DNA from 3 places in the Priestia sp. P5 genome. Region 3 is predicted to be linked to each of the others. Evidence: riboswitches for the same ligand, from Rfam matches in the RefSeq annotation. Region 3 holds a riboswitch; each other region holds the start of a gene.
What was found. A riboswitch is a leader RNA that binds a small molecule or an ion and turns the genes downstream of it on or off. The one in region 3 is predicted to bind S-adenosylmethionine.

Region 1 (4,280 bases), on a different contig from region 3:
CACTAGCTTTTGCTCAGTCCCAGCTGAACTCTGACTTCGTTTGTGGAATCCTTTTGCATAGTACGCGATAATAAGACCGATAAACCATAATGGTCCGATGACAACTGCAATTCTTGTATCTGGATTATATGCCATAAGAACAACAACAAGCGCTAGGAACGCAAGTGACACATAAGATGTTAACGGAAATAAAGGCATTTTATATTTCAGCTTTGCCTCTTCACCTGTTTTTAACGTTTTGCGATACTTAATTTGAGAAAGCAAAATAATTCCCCATGTCCAAATCGCACCGAATGTTGCAATGCTTGTTACCCACGTAAATACTTTGGCAGGCACAATGTAGTTTAACGCTACTCCCACTAATAAAGCACCCGCTGATGCTAAAACTGCTTTTCCCGGCACGCCGCCTTTTGTAAGCTGGCCGTATCCTTTTGGCGCTTCTCCGTGCTCTGCTAAGTTAAACAGCATACGGCCTGTACTAAAAATACCGCTGTTACAAGAAGAAAGAGCTGCTGTTAACACGACAAAGTTAATAATGCCAGCAGCCGCTGGAATGCCGATTTTTTCAAATGTTAATACAAACGGACTTCCCTGTGAACCAATTTCTTGCCAAGGATAAATCGACATAATAACAAATAATGCACCGACGTAGAAAATAAGAATACGCCAAAAGACAGAATCAATCGCTCTTGCTAAAGATTTTTCCGGATTTTTCACTTCTCCTGCGGTAACGCCGATCATTTCAATTCCTAAATACGCAAACATAACCATTTGCAGCGACAGCAAAATACCTTTGAATCCGTTCGGGAACAGTCCGCCGTTGTCCCACAAGTTTTTGATACCAGTCGCAACGCCGCCGTTGCCTATTCCAAACACAATCATTAATAATCCAACGGCAATCATTAACACAATCGCTAAAATTTTAATAAGTGCAAACCAAAATTCCAGTTCACCATATGCCTTAACAGCTAAGAAGTTAACCGTTGTCATGATGACAAGCGCGGATAACGCCCAAATCCAGTTTGGTACATCCGGATACCAATACCCCATATAAATACCAACGGCTGTAATTTCAGCCATACATGTTACAACCCATAAAAACCAGTAGTTCCAACCTGTTAAATAACCAGCAAGCGGCCCTAAATAGTCGCGTGCGTACTTGCTGAATGAACCTGCAACAGGTTTTTGAATAGCCATTTCTCCAAGTGCTCTCATAATAAAAAACATAATCATTCCGCTAAATCCGTACGCCAATAATATTCCTGGTCCTGCTAATTTAATAGCAGATGCAGATCCAAGAAACAGCCCTACCCCTATGGCTGCTCCTAAGGACATCAGCGTCACATGTCTTTCTTCTAACCCGCGTTTCAATTCTTTCCCCTGAGTTTTCCCCTGCATAAACGTCTCCCCTTTTTCCAATCTGTCAAAACGAGATGAATACAGCCTTTTGTTAGCGCTTTCATATAAGTTTGTGCTAAAAGTCAGCTAGGCTATATATTTGTATTCTATCACCTTTCTCTCACTTTTCTTTTGTCGAAAAACGAAAAAATTATCTTATCATTTTGTTTAAACGCACAATTAGATGCAGACACTGCTTTTTTACTATGTATTTATTATTGCACCTAAGTAATAGTATTTTTTAAAAATAGAAAAACGCCGACTCAACTCCGTCAGCGCATCGTTCATTTTATGCTTTTTTATAAAAACTAGCATTTATCTCGCGGGTTCAAAAGTTTTACAGCCAGGTTCTTCCGTTTCAGAAACATGGTGACTACTTTCAGGACTCACAACGTAAATGGACTCTGCACTGCATTTATTTCCGGATTTCCAATACATGCACTCATTCACTTCACATAATACACCTTGGGCCACTGTTATCCCTCCTTTGCTTGTCTTATCTATTTACTACCCGAAATATAACGATTCTAACATTTTCACGCAAAAAAACCGCTTGTTTATCAAGCGGATCTTTTTATTGCGTGTGTTCAACATACTGTTTTTTAGCTAAATATAACTCACGGCTCAGCGTGATCCGCCGTTCTCTCAAGTGCCTTAATTTAGTCTGAAATTGTTCGTTAGTTGGCTCTTTTTGAATCAAGCGATACGTAAAAGAAATATCTTCATTTAACTGTTTAAAATCTTCCCATATCTCTTGAACTAGGGCGGATTGTTTTTCTTCAAATGAACGATTTTGCTGCGTTTTTAGCGCGGCTAAAGTTTCCTGCTGCCACGTTTCGTCTTTTATTTCTTTGGCTAATAAGTATAGATCTAAATAATCATCAGTGCTTAACGCTGTTTGTCTACTGTTCAATGTCCTCACCTTTTCTATACGAAATGTTTCTTCCTAAGAAGAGGATTTCATCATAGAAAAAGATTCCTCTTCTTATCTGTCAGAGCTAGGCTATGCTGGAATTAGCACCATTCAATAATTGTGGTTGCTGAGGCTTCAAAGGGCCAGTCCCTCCACCTCTCTAGATAAGAATATTTCGTTTTTAAATTATTTCTGACTATTCTAATATGTTTTATAGGTTACGTCAATAGCTTTTCAATAAAAAGAAAAAATAAGTAAAATATGGTATGATTTCATAAAGGATGGTGAGCACATGAAACGATATATGTTATCTGCTTTTTTGGGAAGCTTGCTGCTGCTTCTTACTATTGCTTTTTCATCTACTTTCCATATTGCAATTGTCAAAACAACGGGAAGCATCGGAGGAATTATTTTAGCTGCGGCAGCTTTAGTTATGAACGCGCTTGAAGATCCCCCTTCCTCAGATAATACAGGTGGAGGAGCCGTTGAAGTACTAGATAAAGGAGCCGTTTGGGCTACTTATTTACTTTTACTTTCACTGCCAAACCTCATCGCGTGTATAACATCTTATGTTTTATGGACTCGCTGATATTCACCAACGTTACGGACGTTTTACCATCTGTAAGGTCATTGATATTTGTTTATCTACAAATCCAAGGTCACGATACACATGCTGTGCAAAATTCCCAGCATGAACGCTGAGTCTGATTTCAGGATATCCTTTGATAGACAATTCATTGATTGCTTTTTGCATTAACGGCTTGGCTAGACCTTGCCCGCGGTATTCCGGTACAACATATAATTCATAGATAAAGCCAATTTCTTCTTTTGAAAAGAAGTCGGCAGACGGGCCGATAAGAACCCAGCCTGCGAGTTTATTTTCTTGTCTCGAAACTAAATAATAACAGCCTTTTTTAAGGGCACTACCAACTAGTTCATTTACGCGTTCAGCTGACGGATGAAACTGCTTCATTGTTCCTTCAAACAGCGCATCAGCAGATTTTGTCCGAATTTCCTGTATTTATTCTTCAGTAGCTTTTGCAATCATTACGATCTCTCCTTTCGTGTTCGTTTTCCACATGCGAGGATAAATTCCTGCAAAAAAAGTCTTCGCCTAAGCGAAGACTTTTATTTAAATTCAAAATGTTCTTGATGATTGCCTTGTTCGTCCGTCCAGTTAATCATAATGTCTAAACCTGCCGCTTTTCCAGGAACAGCAAAATTCGCATAGCGAAAACGCTGACCGCTTTTGCTTAAGTTAGACCTTTCAATGGGAGAAAACAAGCTGTATTTTGCCTTGTTTTTTCCTTCATGCCGAAAAGCTTGGACCTGTACGCGCTCTACATCTTTTCCAATGTTTTCAACGGTTAATCCATATGTATGATAGACGTTATTTTTCCACTTTAACTGATTATCTCCGGTCATGCTCGCTTTTGTCAGCTCAACGGCCCATTGTTCAGACGATTTCTTCATTGGAAGCTTTTCAATGGAAAGAGCACTGACGTGAATAGTTGCACAAGCAAGCCAAACAAAACAAAAAGTGCTGACTGTATAAAATAGTCTTTTCATAGATTTTAATCTCCTTAGAAATTTTAGTAGTAGCATCTCCCGTTACGCTAAAAATTATGATAAACGCTTTAACAAAAAAAGCCTCTCCATTTAGGAGAAGCTTCTTATTAATGCATAAGCAAATCTTTTTGTTTGTCTAATGAGTGTTTTGTATATAAATCTCTTTCAACCGCATATTTGGGACGCTGTTTCACTTCGTTAAAAATTTTGCCGATATATTCTCCGACAAGACCCATTCCCATTAGCTGCAAGCCGCCTACAAGCCAAATCGATAAAATAAGAGACGTCCAGCCAATTTGCGTATGATCTAAATATTTTTGAATCAGCGCATAAATACCAAACGCAATACTAAAGAGAAAAGAAGCTCCTCCAAGCAGCGTTAATAAGCGTATTGGCGCTA
Region 2 (4,280 bases), on a different contig from region 3:
GCTTTTCATTGCCAAACGTTCTAAAAATTAAAAAGCAGCTGCAGGAATTCAATCCTTCTATTATTCATTTGGCCACTCCTTTTACAATGGGGCTTTGCGGCTCCTATTACGGGAAAAGATTAGGTGTTCCTCTTGTCGGCTCTTATCATACCAATTTTGATGATTATTTATCTCACTATGAACTTGAAAAAATGCGTGTACCACTGCAAAAATATATGAAATGGTTTTATAAACCTGTACAAAAAATATTCGCTCCCTCTGAAGTGACCAAACAGCAGCTAGAAGAGCAAGGGTTTCACAACGTAGCTATTTGGGCGCGAGGAGTAAATCATAGATTATTTCATCCCCACTATGACCGCTTTGATATTCGTATTAAATATAATATTAAAAAGCCCTACATTTTAACGTATGTAGGAAGATTAGCTAAAGAAAAGAACGCTGATTTTTTAATAAAAATTGCACGATCTCTGCCCGATCATATCCGCCATCAAATTCACTGGGTTATTGTGGGAGACGGCCCTTTAAAAGAACAAATGCAGCAGCAAGCATCTGAGCATATGACATTTACAGGCTTCCTTGAAGGTAAGCAACTTGCTCATATCTATTCATCATCTGATTTGTTTGTTTTTCCTTCAGAAACAGAAACCTTCGGAAATGTTGTGCTGGAGTCTCTTGCTTCTGGAACTCCTGTAGTGGCAGCAAATGCAGGAGGAGTTAAACAGATGGTTCAGCACGGGCGAAACGGCTACCTTTGCAAACCTCACTCCTTAGAAGAATTCAGTTCGGCTATTACAGATTTACTCGATGATTTGCATCAGCGGCTTCACTTTGGGCATGCAGCGAGACAATATGCTCTTACTCAATCATGGGACGCCATTTTTCAGCATTTGCTTTCAGAATATGAAGGTGTCGTAGAAAAATCTGCTGCAGGTATTCAATGGGCATAAAAAAATCTCCGTTTTCACGGAGATTTTTTTACTATTTAGCTAAAGCTTGAGTTTTTAATGCTTCCGCTTTGTCTGTGAACTCCCAAGGAAGCTCCACATCCGTACGACCAAAGTGGCCGTAAGCTGCTGTTTGCTTATAAATTGGGCGACGTAAATCAAGCATTTTAATGATGCCTGCTGGACGTAGATCAAAGTTTTTGCGTACTACGTCTACTAGTACTTCTTCAGAAACTTTTCCTGTACCGAATGTATCAATTGAAATAGATACTGGCTGTGCAACACCAATTGCATATGCTAGTTGTACTTCACATTTATCAGCAAGATCAGCTGCTACAATGTTTTTCGCAACATAACGAGCTGCATAAGCTGCTGAACGGTCTACTTTTGTTGCGTCCTTACCAGAGAATGCACCGCCGCCGTGACGAGCATATCCGCCGTAAGTATCAACGATAATTTTACGACCAGTTAAACCAGCATCTCCTTGAGGACCGCCGATTACGAAACGTCCTGTTGGGTTAATGAAATACTTTGTATTTTCATCAATTAACTCGTTGGGAACAACTGGATTAATAACATATTCTTTTAAGTTACGTTGAATTTGCTCTAACGTTACTTCTGGGTGATGCTGAGTTGAAATAACAATTGTATCGATGCGAACAGGTTTGTTGTTTTCATCATATTCAACTGTTACTTGTGTTTTACCATCCGGGCGAAGGTAAGGAAGAATTTCTTCTTTACGTACTTCTGTTAGACGGCGAGCAAGTTTATGAGCTAATGAAATTGGAAGAGGCATTAATTCTTTTGTTTCGTTACATGCATAACCAAACATTAACCCTTGGTCTCCAGCTCCGATTGCTTCGATTTCTTCATCTGACATTTGACCTTCACGTGCTTCTAACGCCTGGTCTACACCAGCAGCGATATCAGCTGACTGCTCGTCGATAGATGTTAATACTGCACAAGTTTCAGCATCAAATCCGTATTTTGCACGAGTATAGCCAATTCCTTTAATTGTTTCACGAACTGTTTTAGGAATATCCACGTAAGTAGAAGTTGTAATTTCACCACTTACTAAAACTAAACCAGTTGTTACGCTTGTTTCACAAGCAACACGAGCATTTGGATCCTTTGCTAGGATAGCATCAAGAATTGAGTCAGAAATTTGGTCACAAATTTTATCGGGATGTCCCTCTGTAACAGATTCTGACGTGAACAGACGACGTTGTGTTGACATCAGTTTTCCTCCTTATAAATACGATACATTGTGATACGGTACTCATTCCCTTATTTTCATTACACGTTAAAAAATATAAAAAAACCTTTCCTTGTATCGAGGAAAGGTATCAAATTCTACATAAGCCTTTCACTCTTATCGATCAAGGTTGTGCCCTTGCATCAGGTTAGCACCTTATCGTCTACACAAAAAAATGACGATGGTTGCTGGGTTTCATAGGGCCTGTCCCTCCACCAGCTCGGGATAAGAGAGTATCCGTTCAAGGACATATAATACATGAAAAAGCGCTTCACTGTCAACAACATTCAAATGGAAATCATCTCTTTATGTTTGAATCGGTTTTAATGTAACATACTCAAATTCTGAAATAGTACATCTTATTAAGAATTATTACTAAGTTTGGTTAATAAGACAGATCAAAATGAGGCTTTCACTTAAAATAGCTTCACTTTTTTCGCTTCTAGCACATATACATGTGTCTAAAATAGGTATAACGTACATTTTTTTATAATACACAAACATTTTTAGTTAAATAGTATAGAATAATTAAATAAATGTGTTATACTAATTATAAATTTCAAACATTAATGAATAAATAATAGCTAAAAAAGGAAGGTAGTGCACATGAGTACTGTTGATATGTCTATCGAATTAAATGGTTTGCTTCAATTAAAAACAACAAAACACCAATTATCTGTTCCACAACTTGTTGAAAAAATTCTAGCTCGACGCGAAGGAACGCTGACTTCTACAGGTGCTGTGTCAGTCGAAACTGGGAAATATACAGGTCGCTCTCCTTTAGATAAATTTATTGTAAGCGATGCTGTGTCTTCAAAAACGGTTGAATGGGGACCTGTCAATCAGCCAATTTCTGCTCAGCGATTCGATGCGCTATACAAAAAAGTCTTAACCCACTTAAAGAAGCAGGATGAACTTTTTGTTTTTAATGGATATGCTGGAGCTGATAAAAAGTATCAGTTACCAATTCAAGTAGTTAATGAATTTGCATGGCACAACCTATTCGCTCAGCAGTTATTCATTCGCCCTTCAGCCGAACAAAAAACAAATGATGATGTGAAGCCGTTTACAATTGTAGCAGCTCCAACGTTCAAAGCTGATCCTGAAACAGACGGGACAAATTCTGAAACCTTCATTATTCTTTCGTTAGAGCGACGTATTGTGCTAATTGGAGGAACTGAATACGCTGGTGAAATGAAAAAATCTATTTTCTCAGTGATGAACTTCTTGCTTCCTCAAAACAATATTCTATCCATGCACTGTTCTGCTAACGTAGGAGAAGAAGGTGACGTTGCATTATTCTTTGGTTTATCTGGAACGGGTAAAACAACGCTTTCTGCTGATGCAAACCGTCGTTTAATCGGAGATGACGAGCACGGTTGGTCAAGCTCTGGTGTATTTAATATTGAAGGAGGATGCTACGCGAAGTGCATTCAGCTTTCCGAAGAAAAAGAACCGCAAATTTTCAATGCAATTCGCTTCGGCGCCGTACTGGAAAATGTAGTGTTAAATCAAAATACGAAAGTAGCAGATTACAATGATAATAGTTTAACAGAGAATACTCGTGCCGCTTATTCAATTGACTCTATTGATAATACGGTATTGCCAAGCGTTGCTGGGCACCCTACAGCTATTGTCTTTTTAACTGCTGATGCCTTCGGCGTCTTGCCTCCAATCAGCAAGCTTACAAAAGAACAAGCGATGTACCATTTTCTGAGCGGATACACTAGTAAGTTAGCTGGAACAGAGCGCGGCGTAACATCGCCACAGGCTACTTTCTCTACATGCTTTGGTGAGCCTTTCTTACCTCTTGCTCCAACAACTTATGCAGAAATGCTAGGAAAGAAAATCGATGAACATAATGTAAATGTCTACCTTGTAAATACTGGATGGACCGGCGGTGAATACGGCGTGGGCGAACGAATGAAGTTAAGTTACACTCGATCTATGGTTCAAGCAGCCCTTGAAGGAGAACTAGCTAATACCGAAACAGTAACAGATGCTATTTTTGGTTTATCGATTCCAACTCATGTTCCGGGAGTTCCTGATGAAGTGCTTCAGCCTTCTAAAGCATGGAACGA
Region 3 (4,280 bases):
ATAAGCTGTAGCAATTGAACCAGCATTACATATGGTCATGATTTTATCTTTCTTTTTAAATAAAGAAAGAGCATGATCTCCAATTCGGTAGCACGTTTCTTCATCTTCTACTTGAATTTGAATAGCTTCATGAACAACTTTTGTTTTAGCTTCATTAACGGACGAAGCCGACTCAGCGCTTTTTGCTACGCGTTCTAGTGCCCAAAATAAATTGACGGCAGTAGGGCGTGAACTAGCTAAATACTGTTGATCAAGAGCTAGCTTTTGGTTAAATTCCTTGACTGAATCTGTGTCATAGCTAAGCGCAGAAAGAGCAAGACCAAAAGCCGCCGTAATGCCAATTGCAGGGGCTCCGCGTACTTTCAAGGTAGTGATAGCATCCCATACGTCTTTAATGGTTTGCAGCTTAATATATTCAACTTTGTCAGGAAGCTGCTGCTGATCTAATAAAGTAATATATGATTCATTCCATTCCACTGAGCGCGGAAGTGATAGTGTATTTGTCATGCTGATACCGATCCTTTCATTGTGTACATTATTCGTTATCGAAGTAAATGTTCAAATTCATTTGGTGAAACGTCTTGTTGGTGCAGAAGCAAATAGCGTCCAATTTTTAACGCAGTACGTTTAGCGTTAATTTTTCTTTCCTCTGAAGAAATTTCGTCTAAGTCTGCGACGTGAGCTAAGCCAATTGTACGTCGAATGATTTCACATCCTGCATATCCAACAGCATCTTGCCACGTTTGCGTTAAAATTTCATGTAATAAGCGCTCATCTTTAGCGAAAGGTTCAGTGTTTTCAGAATGCCAAAGCGCAGTAAAGGTATCTTTAAATACGTTCCATGTGTTCGTAATGTGTTCAAATAATGGTTCGCGATTTGTTTCTCGAGAAAGAGCATTTAAAAATAAATTCGCAACAAATTGTCCTAAATCGAATCCAAACGGACCGTAAAAAGCAAACTCTGGATCAATCACTTTTGTTTCTTGACTGCTAGCAAAGATGCTGCCTGTATGTAAATCACCGTGGATTAGCGTTTGCGCATTTGTTAAAAATTTATATTTTAATTTTGCTGCTTGTAGCTTTACATCACTATCATTCCATAATTCTTCTACATCAGGACGCAGCGCTTTTTCGAATTCATTTGTATCAATATCAAAAAAAGGATCTGTAAAAACTAAATCTTCCGTAATATTGCATAAGTCCGGGTTGCTGTACTTAACAATTTCTTCTTTTTTATCCTGAGGCTTTAAGGCGAAATCAGACGTTTTGAACGCAATATGTCCTAAAAAAGAACCGATATGCTGTGAGAGCAGAGGATAACTTTCACCTTGAATAAGTCCGGCGCGAGAAATCGTTAAATGAGACAGATCTTCCATGACCGTAACAGCAAGCGTTTCATCGTGGTAATAAACAGCGGGCACAAGTTCTGGCGTAAATGCACCAAATTGCTTGAGCGCATTGCTTTCAATTGTGGCACGGTTCAATGATAGAGGCCAGCTTTCGCCTACAACTTTTGCATAGGGAAGTGCTTGTTTGACGATAATGGATTTATTCGTTTGATCATTTATGATGTGAAAGACGAGATTTAAGTTGCCGTCACCAATTTCACGGGCAGTCAGCGCTTCTGTGGCATCAAAAAGACCTAGCTTTTTCACAAGTTTGATTGCTGAAATTTCTGTTAAAGGCTGATACTTCTCTGTTTTTGTTGTTGACATCGGAATCCCTCCATAGTTTATTAAACTGATTTGTTTACTAAGTTAATAGGTTTAAGAATATATGGAGGCTTTTATAATTTTAGAAAATATAAAAGCCTCTTTCGTTGGAAAGAGGCTTGATTGTAGTGTTCAAACCTCTTATCTGCCAGAAAGAATTACTTTCTGTTGGAATTAGCACCGTGCCTTTGTAAAACATGTTTTACGGGTGTGATCCATCTTAGGATGGAATGACGGTCGGTTGCTGGGCTTCACAGGGCCAAATCCCTCAGCCAACTCTTGATAAGAGTACGATTACTTATTCAATTTTGATTTGTTTGAATATTTTATGATATCTGGTGAAAATCGTATCATGCAAAAAAACGGCTGTCAATACATAATTAATAAAATTCTGTGCGGCGATCTGTAAAGACAGGAATTTGTTTGCGAATTTCTTTTACAAGTTCCAGGTTAACGTCAGCACTTAAAAGTTCTTCGCTATCGCCAGCTTCAGCGATTATTTCTCCCCACGGATCGATGACTAAGGAATGTCCGGCAAATGTGTTATTAGGATCTTGGCCTACACGATTACACGCGATTACATAGCATTGATTTTCGATTGCACGGCTAATGAGAAGTGCTTTCCAGTGGGCAAGTCTTGGAGCCGGCCACTGAGCGACAACAAACAAGACTTCTGCTCCGCTGCTAGTATGAACCCGAATCCATTCTGGAAAACGAATATCGTAACAAATAACTCCTGCGCATAGTGACTGTTCAAGTGTAAAAAGATTTTTTGCCGTTCCTGCTTCTAGATAGAGGTGCTCATCCATTAATTTAAACAAGTGCAGTTTACTGTATTGTGATACTTCACGACCTTTTCGGTCAAAAATATACATCGTATTCGTGACGCCTTGCTCTGTTTTTTTCGCGATCGAGCCTGCCACAATATTTACTTCGTTCGTTTTAGCAAACTGAGAGATTAATTGCTTGGCCTGCTGTCCTTCATCATCTGCAATTTCGTCTAGCCGCGTCAAATCATAAGCTGTATCCCATAGCTCAGGAAGCACGAGGATATCAGGGTTTTCTTTCAGAGCTTCTGTCATTTTTTGTTGAATATATTTTCGGTTTTTAGTTGGGTTTCCAAACGCAATATCAAGCTGCAAACACGTAATTTTTACACTCACTTTATCATCCGTCCTTTTTTAGTAGTTGAAAAAAATGACTTTACAAGTTGAATATTACAATATATTATTTGTGACTAGAATTTCAAGAATTTTTTGAGAAGGTGTGCGATGATGAAACAATTTGAGCAATCGGAACTATTAAAAAGTTTACCAAAACAATTTTTTGCATCACTTGTAGGCAAGGTAGGAAAAGTAATGGCCCAAGGGCACGACGTTATTAACTTAGGGCAGGGAAATCCTGATCAGCCTACTCCTTCACATATTGTAGAAACACTGCAAAAAGCAAGTTCTAATCCTATACATCATAAATATTCTCCATTTCGGGGGCATCAGTTTTTGAAAGAGGCCGTTGCGACTTTTTATAAGCGAGAATACGGGGTTGATGTGGATCCCGAAAAAGAAGTAGCTATTTTGTTTGGCGGGAAGGGTGGACTTGTTGAAATCCCGCAGTGCTTATTAAACCCTGGAGATACGGTGCTGGTTCCGGATCCTGGATATCCTGATTACTGGTCTGGAGTAGAGCTTGCAAAAGCCAAGATGGAAGTGATGCCGCTCACGGCTAAAAATCATTTTCTACCCGTATACGAAGAGATAAGTGAACGTGCTAAAGAACAGGCAAAGCTCATGTTTTTAAACTATCCCAATAATCCTACTGGTGCAGTGGCAACGGCAGAATTTTTTGAAGACACCGTGGCGTTTGCTGCCAAGCACGATATTTGTGTGGTACACGACTTTGCCTACGGAGCAATTGGATTTGATGGTAAAAAGCCAATCAGCTTTTTACAGACTCCTGGTGCAAAAGAGACGGGAATTGAAATTTATACTCTTTCTAAAACGTATAACATGGCGGGATGGCGAGTTGGATTTGCTGTAGGAAATGAAAGTGTTGTAGAAGCTATTAATCTTCTTCAAGATCATATGTATGTCAGTCTCTTTGGGGCGGTTCAAGAGGCAGCAGCCGCAGCTCTGTTAGAATCTCAACAATGTGTGAATGATTTAGTTAAGCGCTATGAATCTAGACGCAATACATTTATTCAAGGGCTTCGAGAAATTGGCTGGGACGTTACATCCCCAGCAGGCTCCTTTTTTGCATGGCTAAAAGTTCCTGGAGGATATACTTCTGAACAATTTTCAGATTTACTTCTTGAAAAAGCCCACGTTGTAGTGGCACCTGGAGTAGGCTTCGGAACATATGGTGAAGGCTATGTGCGCGTAGGACTGCTGACGGATGAAGAGCGCATGAGAGAAGCTGTATCTCGAATAAAAAAATTAAATTTATTTTAAAAACGCATTGACAATCCTTTTTGAGTTGGCTTAATATGTAAGAAGTTAACGAGATTAATAACCGATAAATCCTAGCGGTATTTTTTATTTAGTATATAATCTACGAATTCAATTTAAATAA

Region 1: another riboswitch for S-adenosylmethionine. It lies ahead of MMB69_RS04720 (hypothetical protein); the one in region 3 lies ahead of mtnK (S-methyl-5-thioribose kinase).
Region 2: another riboswitch for S-adenosylmethionine. It lies ahead of metK (methionine adenosyltransferase); the one in region 3 lies ahead of mtnK (S-methyl-5-thioribose kinase).

Annotation. Positions count from the first base shown of each region.
Region 1 covers NZ_JAKWFJ010000001.1:918,439-922,718, reverse strand. The annotation lists gene alaP (alanine permease AlaP) at 1-1,398, opposite strand, end outside; gene MMB69_RS04725 (DUF1540 domain-containing protein) at 1,714-1,872, opposite strand; gene MMB69_RS04720 (hypothetical protein) at 1,973-2,320, opposite strand; SAM riboswitch class I at 2,381-2,482, opposite strand; gene MMB69_RS04715 (hypothetical protein) at 2,604-2,900, shown strand; gene MMB69_RS04710 (GNAT family N-acetyltransferase) at 2,913-3,332, opposite strand; gene MMB69_RS04705 (hypothetical protein) at 3,440-3,880, opposite strand; gene MMB69_RS04700 (glycosyltransferase family 2 protein) at 3,988-4,280, opposite strand, start outside.
Region 2 covers NZ_JAKWFJ010000001.1:36,914-41,193, reverse strand. The annotation lists gene MMB69_RS00215 (glycosyltransferase family 4 protein) at 1-947, shown strand, start outside; gene metK (methionine adenosyltransferase) at 979-2,181, opposite strand; SAM riboswitch class I at 2,314-2,431, opposite strand; gene pckA (phosphoenolpyruvate carboxykinase (ATP)) at 2,806-4,280, shown strand, end outside.
Region 3 covers NZ_JAKWFJ010000002.1:657,708-661,987, forward strand. The annotation lists gene mtnA (S-methyl-5-thioribose-1-phosphate isomerase) at 1-507, opposite strand, end outside; gene mtnK (S-methyl-5-thioribose kinase) at 543-1,715, opposite strand; SAM riboswitch class I at 1,851-2,001, opposite strand; gene MMB69_RS20110 (carbon-nitrogen family hydrolase) at 2,093-2,875, opposite strand; gene MMB69_RS20115 (pyridoxal phosphate-dependent aminotransferase) at 2,987-4,159, shown strand.